Regions from separate parts of the Nocardioides sp. Z40_12 genome, predicted to be linked through region 2. Evidence: predicted binding sites of a transcription regulator. Region 2 holds the regulator's gene; each other region holds the start of a gene.
The links. The regulator LexA, encoded in region 2, represses DNA repair genes until DNA is damaged. The targets are predictions, from matches to a motif close to TCGAACANNTGTTCGA.
Positions count from the first base shown of each region.

Region 1: a site for LexA is predicted at 2,915-2,930, ahead of AC4BG9_RS05170 (DUF6504 family protein). Genes of this name have one in related genera too.
Region 3: a site for LexA is predicted at 1,128-1,143, ahead of AC4BG9_RS07335 (HNH endonuclease signature motif containing protein). Genes of this name have one in related genera too.

Region 1 covers NZ_JBZAJA010000002.1:399,029-403,395, forward strand. Annotated here, with positions in the region: gene AC4BG9_RS05145 (SIMPL domain-containing protein) at 1-407, shown strand, start outside; gene AC4BG9_RS05150 (phytoene desaturase family protein) at 454-1,752, opposite strand; gene AC4BG9_RS05155 (ArsC/Spx/MgsR family protein) at 1,763-2,149, opposite strand; gene AC4BG9_RS05160 (hypothetical protein) at 2,149-2,283, opposite strand; gene AC4BG9_RS05165 (hypothetical protein) at 2,370-2,834, shown strand; gene AC4BG9_RS05170 (DUF6504 family protein) at 3,012-3,359, shown strand; gene AC4BG9_RS05175 (SAV_6107 family HEPN domain-containing protein) at 3,361-3,834, shown strand; gene AC4BG9_RS05180 (DNA polymerase III subunit alpha) at 3,824-4,367, shown strand, end outside.
Region 2 covers NZ_JBZAJA010000001.1:580,436-584,802, reverse strand. Annotated here, with positions in the region: gene AC4BG9_RS02765 (ATP-dependent DNA helicase) at 1-1,836, shown strand, start outside; gene AC4BG9_RS02760 (sulfotransferase family 2 domain-containing protein) at 1,840-2,592, opposite strand; gene lexA (transcriptional repressor LexA) at 2,627-3,355, opposite strand; gene AC4BG9_RS02750 (GNAT family N-acetyltransferase) at 3,454-4,239, opposite strand; gene AC4BG9_RS02745 (AAA family ATPase) at 4,341-4,367, opposite strand, start outside.
Region 3 covers NZ_JBZAJA010000003.1:208,810-213,176, reverse strand. Annotated here, with positions in the region: gene AC4BG9_RS07345 (acyl-CoA dehydrogenase family protein) at 1-257, shown strand, start outside; gene AC4BG9_RS07340 (hypothetical protein) at 254-871, shown strand; gene AC4BG9_RS07335 (HNH endonuclease signature motif containing protein) at 1,186-2,478, shown strand; gene AC4BG9_RS07330 (carboxymuconolactone decarboxylase family protein) at 2,565-3,140, shown strand; gene AC4BG9_RS07325 (RNA polymerase sigma-70 factor) at 3,137-4,048, shown strand; gene AC4BG9_RS07320 (inorganic diphosphatase) at 4,118-4,367, opposite strand, start outside.

The DNA of each region.
Region 1 (4,367 bases), on a different contig from region 2:
CCACCACGGGGCTGACCCTGTGGCCGCTGCGGGACCCGGACGGGGCCCTCGAGGCGTTCGAGGCCACCCACCAGCTGACGATCGGCTGCCCCAACCTGCCGGTGGCCTCCGCCCTGGTGGTCGGGCTGGCCGAGGAGGTGGGCGAGGCGCTGCGGATCGAGGGAGTCCAGCTGGAGGTCGCGGAGCAGTCCTCGCTGCAGGACGAGGCCAGGGAGGCCGCCTACCTCGACGCCCGGCGCCGTGCCGCCCATCTCGCCGGCCTCGAGGGGCTCTCCCTCGGCGACCTGCTCGAGGTGGCCGAGGAGCCGGGCGAGGGGGCGGGCCCGGGCCTGCTGCGGGCCGCGACGTTGGAGCCGGGCGAGACCACCCTCACGGCCCGGGTGCGGGGCACCTGGCAGGTCGTCTGACCCGCGGGCACTGCGAGGTCCTCCGCCGGAGGTCTGGGACGGGGGCTCAGGCTGGCCCGACGACCTGCGCGACCAGGGCGGCGGAGAGTCCCACGAAGGGGATCCCGGCGCCCGGGACGGCGTGGGCCCCGGCCGCGTAGACGCCCGGGACCGGTGTCGTGGGACCGGGGCGGCGGCGTACGGTGCGGCGGCCCTGCCACCGCGGGCCGAGCGGCGAGCCGCCCCACTGCTCCAGCAGGTCGCCGGGACGGCGGTCCACCCGGACCACGACGGAGTCGCGGACGTCGAGGCCGCGCCGGGCCAGCACCTCCAGCACGTCCTCGCCGGCGACGCCGCGGTGCGAGACCGTCCAGGAGACGGCGCCCTCGGGGGCGCTGCCCCCCGGGCGGACCACGAGGTCCGGGTCGCCGTGCAGCACCAGGTCGTGGCCGAGCGGCGGCACGTCGCCGGCGAGGCCGAGGTGGACCACGGTGGGTGGCGCGGCGACCCGGGCCCGGGCGACCCGGCTGCGCAGGGCCGGGAGGTGGCCGGGATCGATCGCGCACACCACGGCGTCCGCGTCCAGGTCGCCGGCGGAGGTGGCCACCGCGACCGGCCGGCCGCCGCGCAGGACGACGTCGTGCGCGGTGGTGCCGAGCAGGACCTCGACCTTGCGGGTCGCCAGCCGGCGGGCCAGGGCCTCACCCACGGCCGCGAGGCCGCCGGGGACGGTCCAGGCGCCGAACTTGTGCTCCACGTAGGAGACGGTGCCCAGCCAGCTCGGCACCCGGCGCAGGGCGTGCCCGTCGGCGGTGAACGGGTGCCCGGCGACCAGCCGCAGCCGCTGCTCGCCCAGCACGGCGCGCAGTCGCCGGTCCAGCGACTCTCGCCGGCGCAGCAGGCGGACCGTCTCGCGCTCAGCCAGGGCGGGGTCCCACGGACGTTCGAGGTAGTCGCGGCGCAGCAGCTCCCACTCGCGGCCCAGCATGTCGACGTAGGCCGCCCACCGGCTGCCGAGGCCCGGGCCCAGCCGGTCGAAGGCCGCCTTCTGCTCGGCCCTCGAGCCCGCGGTGACCAGGACGCTGGTGCCGTCGGTGAAGCGGTGCTCGCGGACGGCCTCGACCGGGACGAGGTCCAGCTCTCGTTCCAGGGGGCGTCCGGTCTTGCGGAAGAGGTCGCGCAGCACGGCGGGCAGCAGGGTGGTGCTGGGGCCGGCGTCCCAGGTGTGGTCGCCGGCCCGCACCGTGGCGAGGGCGCCGCCCACGGCCTGGGACCGTTCCACCACCACCACCTGGTGGCCGAGCTTGGCCAGCCGGGCTGCGGTGGCGGCGCCCCCGAGGCCACCGCCGATCACGACCACGCGCATGGCCGCGAGGCTAGCTGTTCGGGACCCGGCGACCGGCGGGCGGCTCCTCCGCGGCGATCACCCGGGCCAGGGACTCGGGGTCGCGGCCCACCACCGTGGTCCCGTCGGCGGCGGTCAGGATCGGGCGCTGGATCGCCTGCGGGTGGGCGGCGAGCGCGGCCAGCCACCGCTCGCGGTGCTCGGGGTCGCGAGGAAGGTCGATGCCCGCCTCCCGCGCCTCACGGGGCCGGGCCAGGTGCCACGGCTCGACCCCGAGGCGCGCCGTCACGTCGGCGATCTCCTCGGCGGTGGGGGGCTGGTCCAGGTAGCGCCGGACGGTTGCCTCGATGCCGGCCTCGTCGAGCGCCGCGGCCGCGGTCCGGCACTTGCTGCAGGCGGGGTTGAGCCAGATCTCCATCAGAGGACCCCGGCCCGCCGGGCGCCGGCGGCCTCGGGGAGGAGGGTGTCGGCGCCCGCCCCTGCCCCGCCGGTACGGTTGCGGCGCGCGTGCTCGTCCCGGAACGCCGTGATGGATGCGTGCTCGGTCGCCATGACCGCGACCTTAGCCAGTGCCGTCCTCCCGGCTCGCCCGGCGGGGGCGGTGCGTCCCGTCCAGCCCGACCCTTGCAGGGAGTCACATGATCGTCCGGCCTACCTCGGTGGTCCTCGCCACCCGCGTCGCCCTGGCCCTGCTGGTGATGGCGGGGATCACCACCGTGCTGACCTGGTGGCGGCGCGAGGACCTGCTCACCTCCTGGGCCGAGGGCAACGCCGGGGCCCGGGTGATCCTCCGCCAGGGCGGCCTGGTGGCGGTGGAGGCCTCGCTGGCGGTGCCGGCCCTCGTGCCGGTGGCGGTCACCTCCTTCGTCGTCCTGGCCATGCTGGTGGGCGTGCTGCTCGCCTTCTTCGTCGAGGGCTTCGGCTGGGCCCGGCTCTCGCTCGCGGTGATCGCCCTCTTCGGGATCTTCCTCGCGGTGCTGTGCGTGGCCAGCGGGATCCCGACCCTCTTCGTGGTGATGTCGGTGCTGATGATCGGGCTCTGCCTGGCCCTGCTGGTCCTCCTCTTCCACAAGGACACCAACCGGTTCATCCGGGAGGTCTGAGCCTCCTCGGCCCCGGACGTCGAGCCTCTCGGGTCCAGACGTTGACCCGTTGTCGGGGGAGAGGTGTACCTTGGTCCCGTTCGAACAAATGTTCGAAGGCGGACCCGGTGGCGGTGCCTCGACCCCACCGGCACCGGGTCCGGCAGGTGGGTCGAGCGACGCTTCCGAGGAGGAGCCATGAGGCGGTACGACGATCCCGTGGACGTGCGCAGGGGCCCGGTGCCCGGCAGTGGTGAGGAGGCCCCGGAGCAGTTCCTGTGGCGGGGGAGGCTGTGGAAGGTCCGGGCCGTGGTGGCCCACTGGGTGGAGACGCCGCCCTGGTGGCACTCCGCGACCGCCACCGTCCTGGCGGCGGGAGGCGCGCCGGCTCCGGGTGCCCCGCAGGCCGACCTGCTGACGGAGCGCCAGATCTGGCGCGTCGAGGCCGGTCGCGGCCCCCTCGGCGAGGGATCGGCCGGGGGAGTCTTCGACCTCTCCTTCGACGGCAGCGACGGCCGCTGGCAGCTCGTCGGGTGCGTGGACTGAGATGACGGATCCCACGAGGCCCACCAACCCCTACCTGCTGCCCGCCACCACCCACTCCTACCTCGCCCGAGCGGCGGAGTCGCTGCAGGAGGCGATGCTCGCCCGCGACGTGCCGAGCCGCTACGCCTGCGCCCACGTCGCCGCCCTCCGGGCGGCGGCCGCCCTGCTGGCCGCCCGCGCCCACCCCGCCGCTGGGGCCCGGCGCCGCCAGAAGAACGCGTGGGTGCTGCTCAGCGAGGTGGCACCGGAGCTCACGGAGTGGGCGACCTTCTTCGCCGCGGGTGCCGGCAAGCGGGCGGCGGCCGAGGCGGGCTCCGCCCGCGCGGTGAGCGAGCGGGAGGCGGACGACCTGGTGCGCGACGCGGACCGCTTCCTGGCGGTCGTCGAGTCGACGCTGGGCCTGGTGCCGCACACCGCGGCCCCGGGTCGTCTGCTGGCTGCGACAGGGCCGGGCGGTCGGGCCGGTGTCGCCTGATCCCTTCGCCCACCTCCACGTCGCCTCCGGGTACTCCCTCCAGTACGGCGCCTCGCACCCGGGTGGGCTGGTCGAGCGGGCCGCCGACCACGGGATGGACCTGCTGGCCCTCACCGACCGCGACGGCACCTACGGTGCGGTGAAGTTCGCCAAGGCGTGCGCGGCGGCGGGCATCAGCCCGGTGCTGGGCGTCGACCTGGCGGTGGAGCCACCCGGCGTCCCCGGGCGCCCCACCGGTCCGCGCCGCCGCACGCCGGTACGGGGCGGAGCCTTCCGGGAGGAGGGGCGGCCTCGCGTCACCCTGCTCGCCGAGGGCCGGGCCGGCTGGACGGCGTTGTGCCGCCTGGTCTCCTCGGTCCACCTCGCCGGCGAGCGCGGGCGGCCGGTGGCGACCCCCGACCTGCTGGCGCCCCACCTCGCCGAGGGGCGGCTGCTGGTGCTGCTGGGGCCCACCTCCGAGCTGGGCCTCGAGGTGGCCCGGCACCGCGACGACCTGGCCCGCGAGGTCGTGGCCTCCTGGCTGCGGCTGGTGC
Region 2 (4,367 bases):
AAGTCGTTGGCCTACCTGGTGCCCAGCCTGCTGCACCGCGACCGGGTGGTCGTGGCCACCGCCACCCTGGCCCTCCAGCACCAGCTGGTGGAGCGCGACATCCCGCGGCTCATGGAGGCGGTCGGCGACCGGGTGGACTCCTCCTACGCGGTGCTCAAGGGGCGGTCCAACTACGCCTGCCTGCACCGCGTCCGCGAGGGCGTCCCCGACGAGCAGGGTGTGCTGGTCGACGTCCCGGCCGGCTCGATGGGCGCCGAGGTCCTCGAGCTGCGCAGCTGGGCCGAGGCCGAGGTGGAGTCGGGCGGCTCCGGCGAGCGGGACAACGCGCCCCGCCACACCGACCGCACCTGGCGTCAGGTCAGCGTCAACCACCGGGAGTGCCTGGGCGCGGCGCGCTGCGCCTTCGCCACGGAGTGCTTCGCCGAACGGGCCAAGGAGAAGGCCCAGCGCTCCCACCTGATCGTCACCAACCACTCCTTGCTCGCCATCGACGCGATCGAGGGGGTGCCGATGATCCCCGACTACGACGTGGTGGTGATCGACGAGGCCCACGAGCTCACCGCGCGGGTCACCCAGGCGGCGACCGACGAGCTGTCCGTGGGCGACGTGGAGCGGGCCTCGCGCCGGGCCCAGCGCCACGTGGCCGAGAACGCCGGCGCCTCCAACCCCGCCGACGACCTGGCCGACGCCGCCGAGGCCCTCGCCGACGCCCTGGCGATGACCCCGGGGGGCCGGATCGACCAGATGGGGCAGCAGCTGGGCGACGCGCTGGTGCTGGTCCGCGACGCCGCCCGGGCGGTGGTCTCGGCGTTCGGCAAGGAGGAGAAGGGCGCGGGGGAGGTTGACGCCGCCCGGACCCAGGCCAAGGGGCTGGCTCAGGAGGTCTTCACGACCGCGGAGCGGATGGCGGCCGGCAGCGACGCCGACGTGCTGTGGCTCAACGAGGCCCGCGAGCGGATGCCCGCCCGGCTGGCCGTGGCACCGCTCCAGGTGTGGGCGCAGATGCGCGAGCGGCTGCTCACCGACAAGACGGTCGTCTTCACCTCGGCGACCCTGATGCTGGGCGGCGACTTCGCCTCCGTGGCCGGCAGCCTGGGGCTCAAGCCCTCGGAGCGCGTCGACACCGGCGCCCCCGCCGTGGAGTCCGAGGGAGCGCGCCCGTGGCGCGGGCTCGACGTGGGCTCGCCGTTCGACTACGGGCGCCAGGGCATCCTCTACCTCGCCCGCCACCTGCCGCCGCCCGGCCGGGACGGGCTGGGCCAGGCGCAGCTCGACGAGATCGTCGATCTCGTCGACGCCGCCGACGGGCGCACGCTTGGCCTCTTCTCCTCCCGCCGCGCCGCCGAGGCGGCCGCCGAGGTGGTGCGGGAACGGCTGCCCCACCTGACCACCCTGGCCCAGGGTGAGGCCCAGCTCCCCGAGCTGGCGCGTCAGTTCGTGGCCGACCCGCACACCTGCCTGTTCGGCACCCTGAGCCTGTGGCAGGGGATCGACGTGCCAGGGCAGACCTGCCAGCTGGTGCTGATCGACCGGATCCCGTTCCCGCGTCCCGACGACCCGCTGATGTCGGCCCGCCAGCGCGCGGCCGACCGCGCCGGGGGCAACGGCTTCATGCAGGTGGCCGCGACCCACGCCGCCCTGCTGCTGGCTCAGGGCGCCGGCCGGCTGATCCGCACCACCTCGGACCGGGGTGTGGTCGCGGTGCTCGACCCGCGGCTGGCCACCGCGAGGTACGGCGGGTTCCTCAAGGCCAGCCTCCCGCCCATGTGGACGACCCACGACCCGCAGGTGGTGCGCAAGGCGCTCAGCCGCCTGGCCGCGGCCGCCGGGGAGTAGGGCTCAGTAGCCGAGGATCTGGTAGTCGCGCCGGTACATCGCGCTGACCAGCTCGCGGAGCTCGTCCGAGACGTCGAGCCGACGCCCGCCGGGGGCCGTCTGGTTGCGCGGGCGGGCGGGCACGGCGGGCGCGCCGACCCGCTCGCAGACCTCGGCGAAGTCGCGGTCGAAGGTCTCCAGCCGTCCCACGAAGTCGACCCGGTCGAGGTCGATCAGTCGGGTCTGCAGCGCCAGGTGCTGGTCGGTGCCCGGGACGGCGCGCAGGTCGTGGGTGGCGGTCCACCGGGCGAACTCCTCGACCCGCTGCATCCGGGCGTGGGTGTCGCCGTCGAACTTGAAGTAGTTCGTGTTGACGACCTTGTCCTGCCAGGCCGAGAGGAACCGCTCGAGCGGGTCGCGGACGAAGGCGAAGGCGAAGTAGTCGGCGAAGAGCGCCGTCGGGTAGCGCACCCGCATCGCGTGGTCGACGTCGAGGGAGACCTCGTGGGTGGCGAAGTGGTGCCGCACGGTGCGGGTGGCGACCTTGGCGACCCGGTACCAGACGAAGCGGTGGCTGTGGCTGATCGTGAGGTTGTAGCCCAGCGCCGAGACCCAGCCGGCCTCCGCGCTCGCCCGGGAGAGCGCGTCGAGCAGGTCCTTCGACTCCGCCGTCAGCTTGAAGCGGTCGTCGGGCCGGGTGCGGAACACCTCCGGCGAGACCCCCTCGGCGAGCGGCGGGGCCGGTGAGGACTGGGGCTCTGCTCGGGACCGTCGCATCGCCGCGAGTTTAGCCTGACCTCCCGGGCCAGGATCACATGCGGCGCAGGACCGCGGTGACCTTGCCGAGGATGGTGGCGTGGGTGCCGTCGATCGGCTCGTAGGCGTCGTTGTGGGGCAGCAGCCAGACCTGGCCGTCCTTGCGCTGGAAGGTCTTGACGGTCGCCTCGCCGTCGATCATCGCGGCCACGATCTCGCCGTTGGCGGCATCCGGCTGCTGCCGGATCACCACGTAGTCGCCGCTGCAGATGGCCGCGTCGATCATCGAGTCGCCCGAGACCTCGAGGAGGAAGAGGGTGCCGTCGCCGACGAGCTGCTTGGGGAGCGGGAAGACGTCCTCGACGCGCTCCTCGGCCAGGATCGGCCCGCCGGCGGCGATCCGGCCGAGGACCGGGACGTACTGGGCGGCGGGCGCCGCGTCGCCCACGCCCGTCGGGTCGAACGACGACTCCTCGGCGCTGCTCATCGCCCGGCGGGCGGCCAGCACCTCGGGCAGGAAGACCTCCAGGGCCCGAGGGCGGTTGGGGTCGCGCTTGAGGTAGCCCTTCTCCTCCAGCACCTTGAGCTGGTGGGCGACGCTGCTGGAGCTGGTGAGGCCGACCTCCCGGCCGATCTCGCGCATGCTCGGCGGGTAGCCACGCTGCTCGAGCGAGTCCTTGATGGAGAGCAGGATCCGCTGCTGACGCGGGGTGAGCCCGGTCGCGTCCGGCGGCCCGTCCGGCATCGGGACGACCTTGCCGCTCGTCTCGCGCGTCTTGGGCATGCGGTGCCTCCTGGGGGTGGTGCGGTCTCGGTGACCTCACCGTAGTGCGCCAGGAGGCGGAGTTCAAACAGGTGTTCGAACGGGCGTGTCGCTCAGGGTCAGGGGCTGCAGACCCAGCTGACCACGTTGAACCCGGTACGGAAGCCCAGGTCCACCAGGGCCTGGTAGGTCTCCTCGGCGGCGATCACCGTGGCGGTGCCGGCGCCGGTCTCCCGGGCCCGGTTCATCATGGTGCCGGCCAGGGCTCGCTCGAGGCCGCGCCCGTGGGCCTGGGGGAGCGTGACGATGTTGCCCAGCATCACGCTGTTCCCGCGGCGGTGGGAGGTCCCGGCGCCCTGGGGGTCGCCGGTGAAGGAGCTGCGCGCGATGAAGAACTGGTGGTCGGCCGGGTCCATCGTGTCCAGGAAGTCCATGTGGGTGCCCCCGGCGTGCGCCGGGAGGCCGAGCCCGGCGAAGATCGTGGCCGCGACGGGCTCGGTGTGGTCGGGCCACACGACGTCGATGTAGACGTCGTCGGGGGCCTCGGGGTCGATCGGCCGGTCCAGGTTGACGTGCATCGCCGCCGCCTCGGTCGCCACCAGGCCGGCCTGGGCCAGAGCGGCCTCCAGTGCCGGGGTGGTGGTCTCGGGGGTGGTCATCCACTGGAAGGGGAGCCCTCGGTCAAGGAAGGGCGCCAGGAGCTCGGGGATGCGCCCGGCGACGTCGGCCGAGGCGATCCGGGCGTTGGCGATCACGTTGCACACCTCGAGCGGGAGGTGGGACCAGTAGACCGTGGCGTCCGGCTCTTCGACGGTCTTGAAGGCCGGGGACTGCGCCATGGTGACGACCAGGGCCTCGAGATCGGCCTCGATGGTCTCCATGGGAGTGGTCAGGAGATCGCGCATGCAGCCACGCTATTCGCGCGGGAATCACACCCGCATGCCTGAAACTGATGACATCACTGTGCTTTGTGGCGGATGGCGACCGGGCGCGGCGTTGGTGGTCCTCAGTCGAGGACGTGCCTCAGGTACTG
Region 3 (4,367 bases), on a different contig from region 2:
AGGGTGACAACAAGGTCGCGCTCAACCTGCTCTGCGACCTCTACGCCCTCTCCCGCATCGAGGCCGACCGGGCCTGGTTCATGGAGCACGGCCGGCTCTCCATCGCCCGGAGCAAGGCGATCACCCGCGAGGTCACCAGCCTGTGCCGCAAGATCCGTCCGATCGCGGTCGACCTGGTCGACGCCTTCGGCATCCCGCGCGTCCTGCTGCGCTCTGAGGAGCTGCTGGCCGACGAGGCCGTGGGGGTCGACCGATGACCTTCGGCGGGCTGCCCGTCCGGTGGGAGCCGGAGGGCCCGAGCCGGGGGCTGGCGCTGGTCCTGCCGGGGCGCGCCTACGCCCCCAGCGCCCCGCTGCTGGAGTTCGCCCGCCGTGCGCTGCTGCAGCACGGCTTCACCGTGCGGCAGGTCTGGTGGGACACCACGGCGATGACCCCGGCCGACAACGACGCGCCCGAGGCCTGGGTGCGGCGGCACGTCGAGGAGGCGCTGGTCGAGGAAGGGCTGGCCGAGGAAGGAGTGGTCGGAGCGGGGGACGGCCGGGTGCTCGTGGTCGGCAAGTCGCTCGGCACCTTCGCCGCGTCGTACGCCGCGGAGCGCGGCCTCGACGCCCTCTGGCTCACCCCGCTGCTGACGCGGCCGGAGGTGGCGGAGGCGATCGCCTCCAACACCGGGCGACAGATGCTGGTCGGAGGGCTGGCCGACGAGGCCTGGGACGCCGACGTGGCGGCCGAGCTGGTGCGCAGCGGTCACGACGTCCTGGAGATCCCGGGGGCGGACCACTCGATGAGCACCCGGGACGCGGTGCGGTCGGCGGAGATCCAGTACGCCGTGGCCGAGGCGACGGAGCTCTTCCTGCGCCGACTGGACTGACCGCTCCCTGCCGGCTGGTCACGGCTCCTCCAGCTGGGTGTGTCCCGGCAGCCGCCTGACGCGCTCATGCGAACCGCACTCATCGCGGCAGATCCGGAGGTTCTCAGTCGACGGTTTCGCGGCGCATGTACACCCACTCTTGGTTGTCGCAGGGGCAGATCGCCTCGATCGTGGGGGAGCACAAGTCGACGATCTGCCGTGAGCTGGCCAGGAGCTTCTCAGCGCCGGGGGCCCCGGGAAAGTGGCCGGCTAGTTATCGCACATGCTATCGAATACAGTCCAGAACTGTCGGTGGTCCTCCGTAGGTTGTGGGTATGAGCCGGCCGGTGATCCCCGAGGAGACGCACCCCGTCCTGGGCTGCGCGGCGGTGATCGAGGCGGCGCTCAGCGAGGTGGCCGTCCTGGATCCGGTCTTCATGAGCGTCGCCGCGAAGCGCGAGGCGCTGGTGGTCCTGGACCGGTTGGTGTCCAGGGTGACCGCACTCCAGACCCGGGTCGTCGCGGCCTCCGAGGACGTCGCGGCCGCTGAAGGTCACCGCGACGTCGCGTCCTGGCTCCTTCACCGGACCCGCCGCGACCGGCACCACCACCGTCGGCTCCTACGCCTCGCCCGGGCCTGCGACGAGCGGTGGCACGACCTCGGCGCCGCCCTGGAGACGGGTGCGGTCAACACCGACCAGGGACAGGTGATCGCCCGGGCGCTGGACGACCTCGACCGCGTGCTCGGCGACCTCGCCGCCGACCCCCGGATCAGCCCGGCCCTCACGCCCGATCGTCGGGCCGAGGTGCTTTCCCTGGCCCAGGAGCACCTGCTCCGGGAGGCCGCGACCTTCGGGCCGCGTGACCTGGCCCGGATCGGCGCGAAGATCCTCCACGTCATCGCCCCGCACCTCGACGAGGATGCTGAGGGCAAGAAACTGGCCGACGAGGATCGCCACGCCCGACGCGTCACGACCCTGTCCACCCAGAGCCTCGGCGACGGGACCACGCTGGTCAAGGCCCGCGTCCCGGACCACGTCGCGGCCCGGCTGGTCACTACCTTGGAGGCGTTCACCAACCCGCGTGGAGGAGCGAGCGACGGCACCGGGGAGCGGCTGCCCTACGACCTGCGGCTCGGCCAGGCCTTCTGCTCCCTGCTCGAGGGGCTCGACCCCGGCCGGCTGCCGATCCACGGCGGGAACGCCACCCAGCTCGTCATCACGATGCAGCTCTCGGACCTTCTCGAGGGCCTGGGTGCGGGCACCCTGGCCGACGGGCAGGCGATCAGTGCCGGTCAGGTGCGCCGGCTCGCCTGCACCGCCGACCTGGTCCCCGCCGTCCTCGGCACCCGGTCCGAGCCCCTCGACCTCGGCCGCACCGCCCGGCTCTTCTCCCCGGGCCAACGCAAGGCCCTCGCCCTGCGCGACCGGCACTGCCGAGCCGAGGGGTGCACCATCCCCGCCACCTGGTGCGAGGCCCACCACCTCACTCCCTGGATCCGGTGGGGCCCCACGGACCTCGACAACGGACTCCTGCTCTGTTCGCACCACCATCACCGCATCCACGACGACCGCTACCTGACCAAGCGCCTCCCCAACGGCGATATCCGCTATGCCCGACGCAGATAGCCGTCGACCTGTCACAGATCGACCGTGGGCGGTGTCTCCATGTCGACAGCCCGGCACCGGCAGGGTGCTCAGCAGATGGAGGAGAGATGTCCAGCAGCTTCCGGATCCCGCAGGCCCGACCCGACGGCGCCTACGGCGCGGTGATGACCCGTATCGCTCGGCGGATGTGGGGCAAGGTGCCCGACAGCGCCTACGTGCTCTGGCACAACCGGGCGGTGACGAGGACGATCTTCGGTTTCGAGCGCAAGGTCGCGTCGTGGTCGGCGCTCGACGCCCACCTCAAGACCTATGCGGTGATGGCCTCCGCGGGCAGCATCGGCTGCTCCTGGTGCCTCGACTTCGGCTACTTCATGGCCCGCGAGGACGGTCTCGACCTGGCGAAGGTCCGCGAGGTGCCGCGCTGGCGGGAGTCCGAGGTCTTCTCCTCGCTCGAGCGCGACGTGATGGCCTACGCCGAGGCGATGACGGCCACCCCGCCGACCGTGACCGACGAGATGGTCGCCGGTCTGGGCCGGGCGCTGGGGCACGCGGCGGTCGTGGAGCTGACGATGATGGTCGCGGTGGAGAACCAGCGCTCCCGGTTCAACTCCGCGATGGGACTGGCGAGCCAGGGCTATTCCGACGTCTGCGAGCTGCCGCTCGCCGTACCCTCGACCGCGTGAGTGACACCGGACGGGGGAGCGCCGGGCAGGGGAGCGTGGCAGGCGCCACCGACGACTTCGTCCGGCACCGCAGCCTGCTCTTCACCGTGGCCTACGAGATGCTGGGCTCCGCCGTCGACGCCGAGGACGTGCTGCAGGAGACGTGGCTGCGCTGGGCCGAGGTCGACCACGAGCAGGTCCGCGACCCGCGGGCCTACCTGGTGCGCACCACCGCCCGGCAGGCGCTCAACCGGCTGCGCGCGGCGTCACGGCGTCGCGAGGAGTACGTCGGACCCTGGCTGCCGGAGCCGCTGCTCACCGCCCCCGACGTAGCCGACGACGTGGTGCTGGCCGAGGGCGTCTCGACCGCGATGCTGCTGGTGCTGGAGACCCTGCCCCCGGCCGAGCGGGCGGTCTTCGTGCTGCGCGAGGTCTTCGACCTGCCGCACGACGAGATCGCCCGGGCTCTGGGGCGCAGCTCCGCGGCCGTGCGCCAGCTCGCCCACCGGGCGCGCGAGCACGTGGCCGCGCGCCGGCCGCGGGCCCGGGTCGACCCCGAGGAGGCGCGGGAGGTGATCGAGCGGTTCCGGGTCGCCACCGAGACCGGTGACCTCCAGCAGCTGCTCGACGTCCTCTCCCCGGACGTGGTGCTCACCACCGACGGCGGCGGGCAGGTGCACGCCGCGCTGCGCCCGATCGTGGGGGTGGAGAAGGTGCTGCGCTTCCTCACCGGCGTCCGGCCGGAGTCGGCGGTGCTGGAGCCGATCTGGCTCAACGGCGCGCCGGCGATGCGGTTCGTCCTCGACGGGGTGGCCGACGGGATCGCCACCATGCTGGTCGAGGGCGGGCGGGTGACCGCGCTCTACCTGGTGCGCAACCCGGAGAAGCTGCGGGCGCTCGAGGTCGAGGCGGCGCTCTCCCGGAGATGACAGAACCGGGTGCGCCGCGCGGGAGATCCCGTGCTGCGCACCCGGCTCAGGGCCCGGAAGGGGCCGGTGTCAGGAGTTCTTCTCGCCCAGGCTGTCGTCGGCGAGGTTGGCCACGTCGTCGCCGTGGCCCTCGGTCTTGAAGCGCTCGAAGGAGGCGTGCACCTCGGCGATCGCCTCGTCCTTGCCGACCCACTCGGCGCCCTCGACCGACTTGCCGGGCTCCAGGTCCTTGTAGACCTCGAAGAAGTGCTGGATCTCGAGCCGGTCGAACTTCGACACGTCGCCGATGTCCTGCAGGTGCTCCATGCGCGGGTCGTGC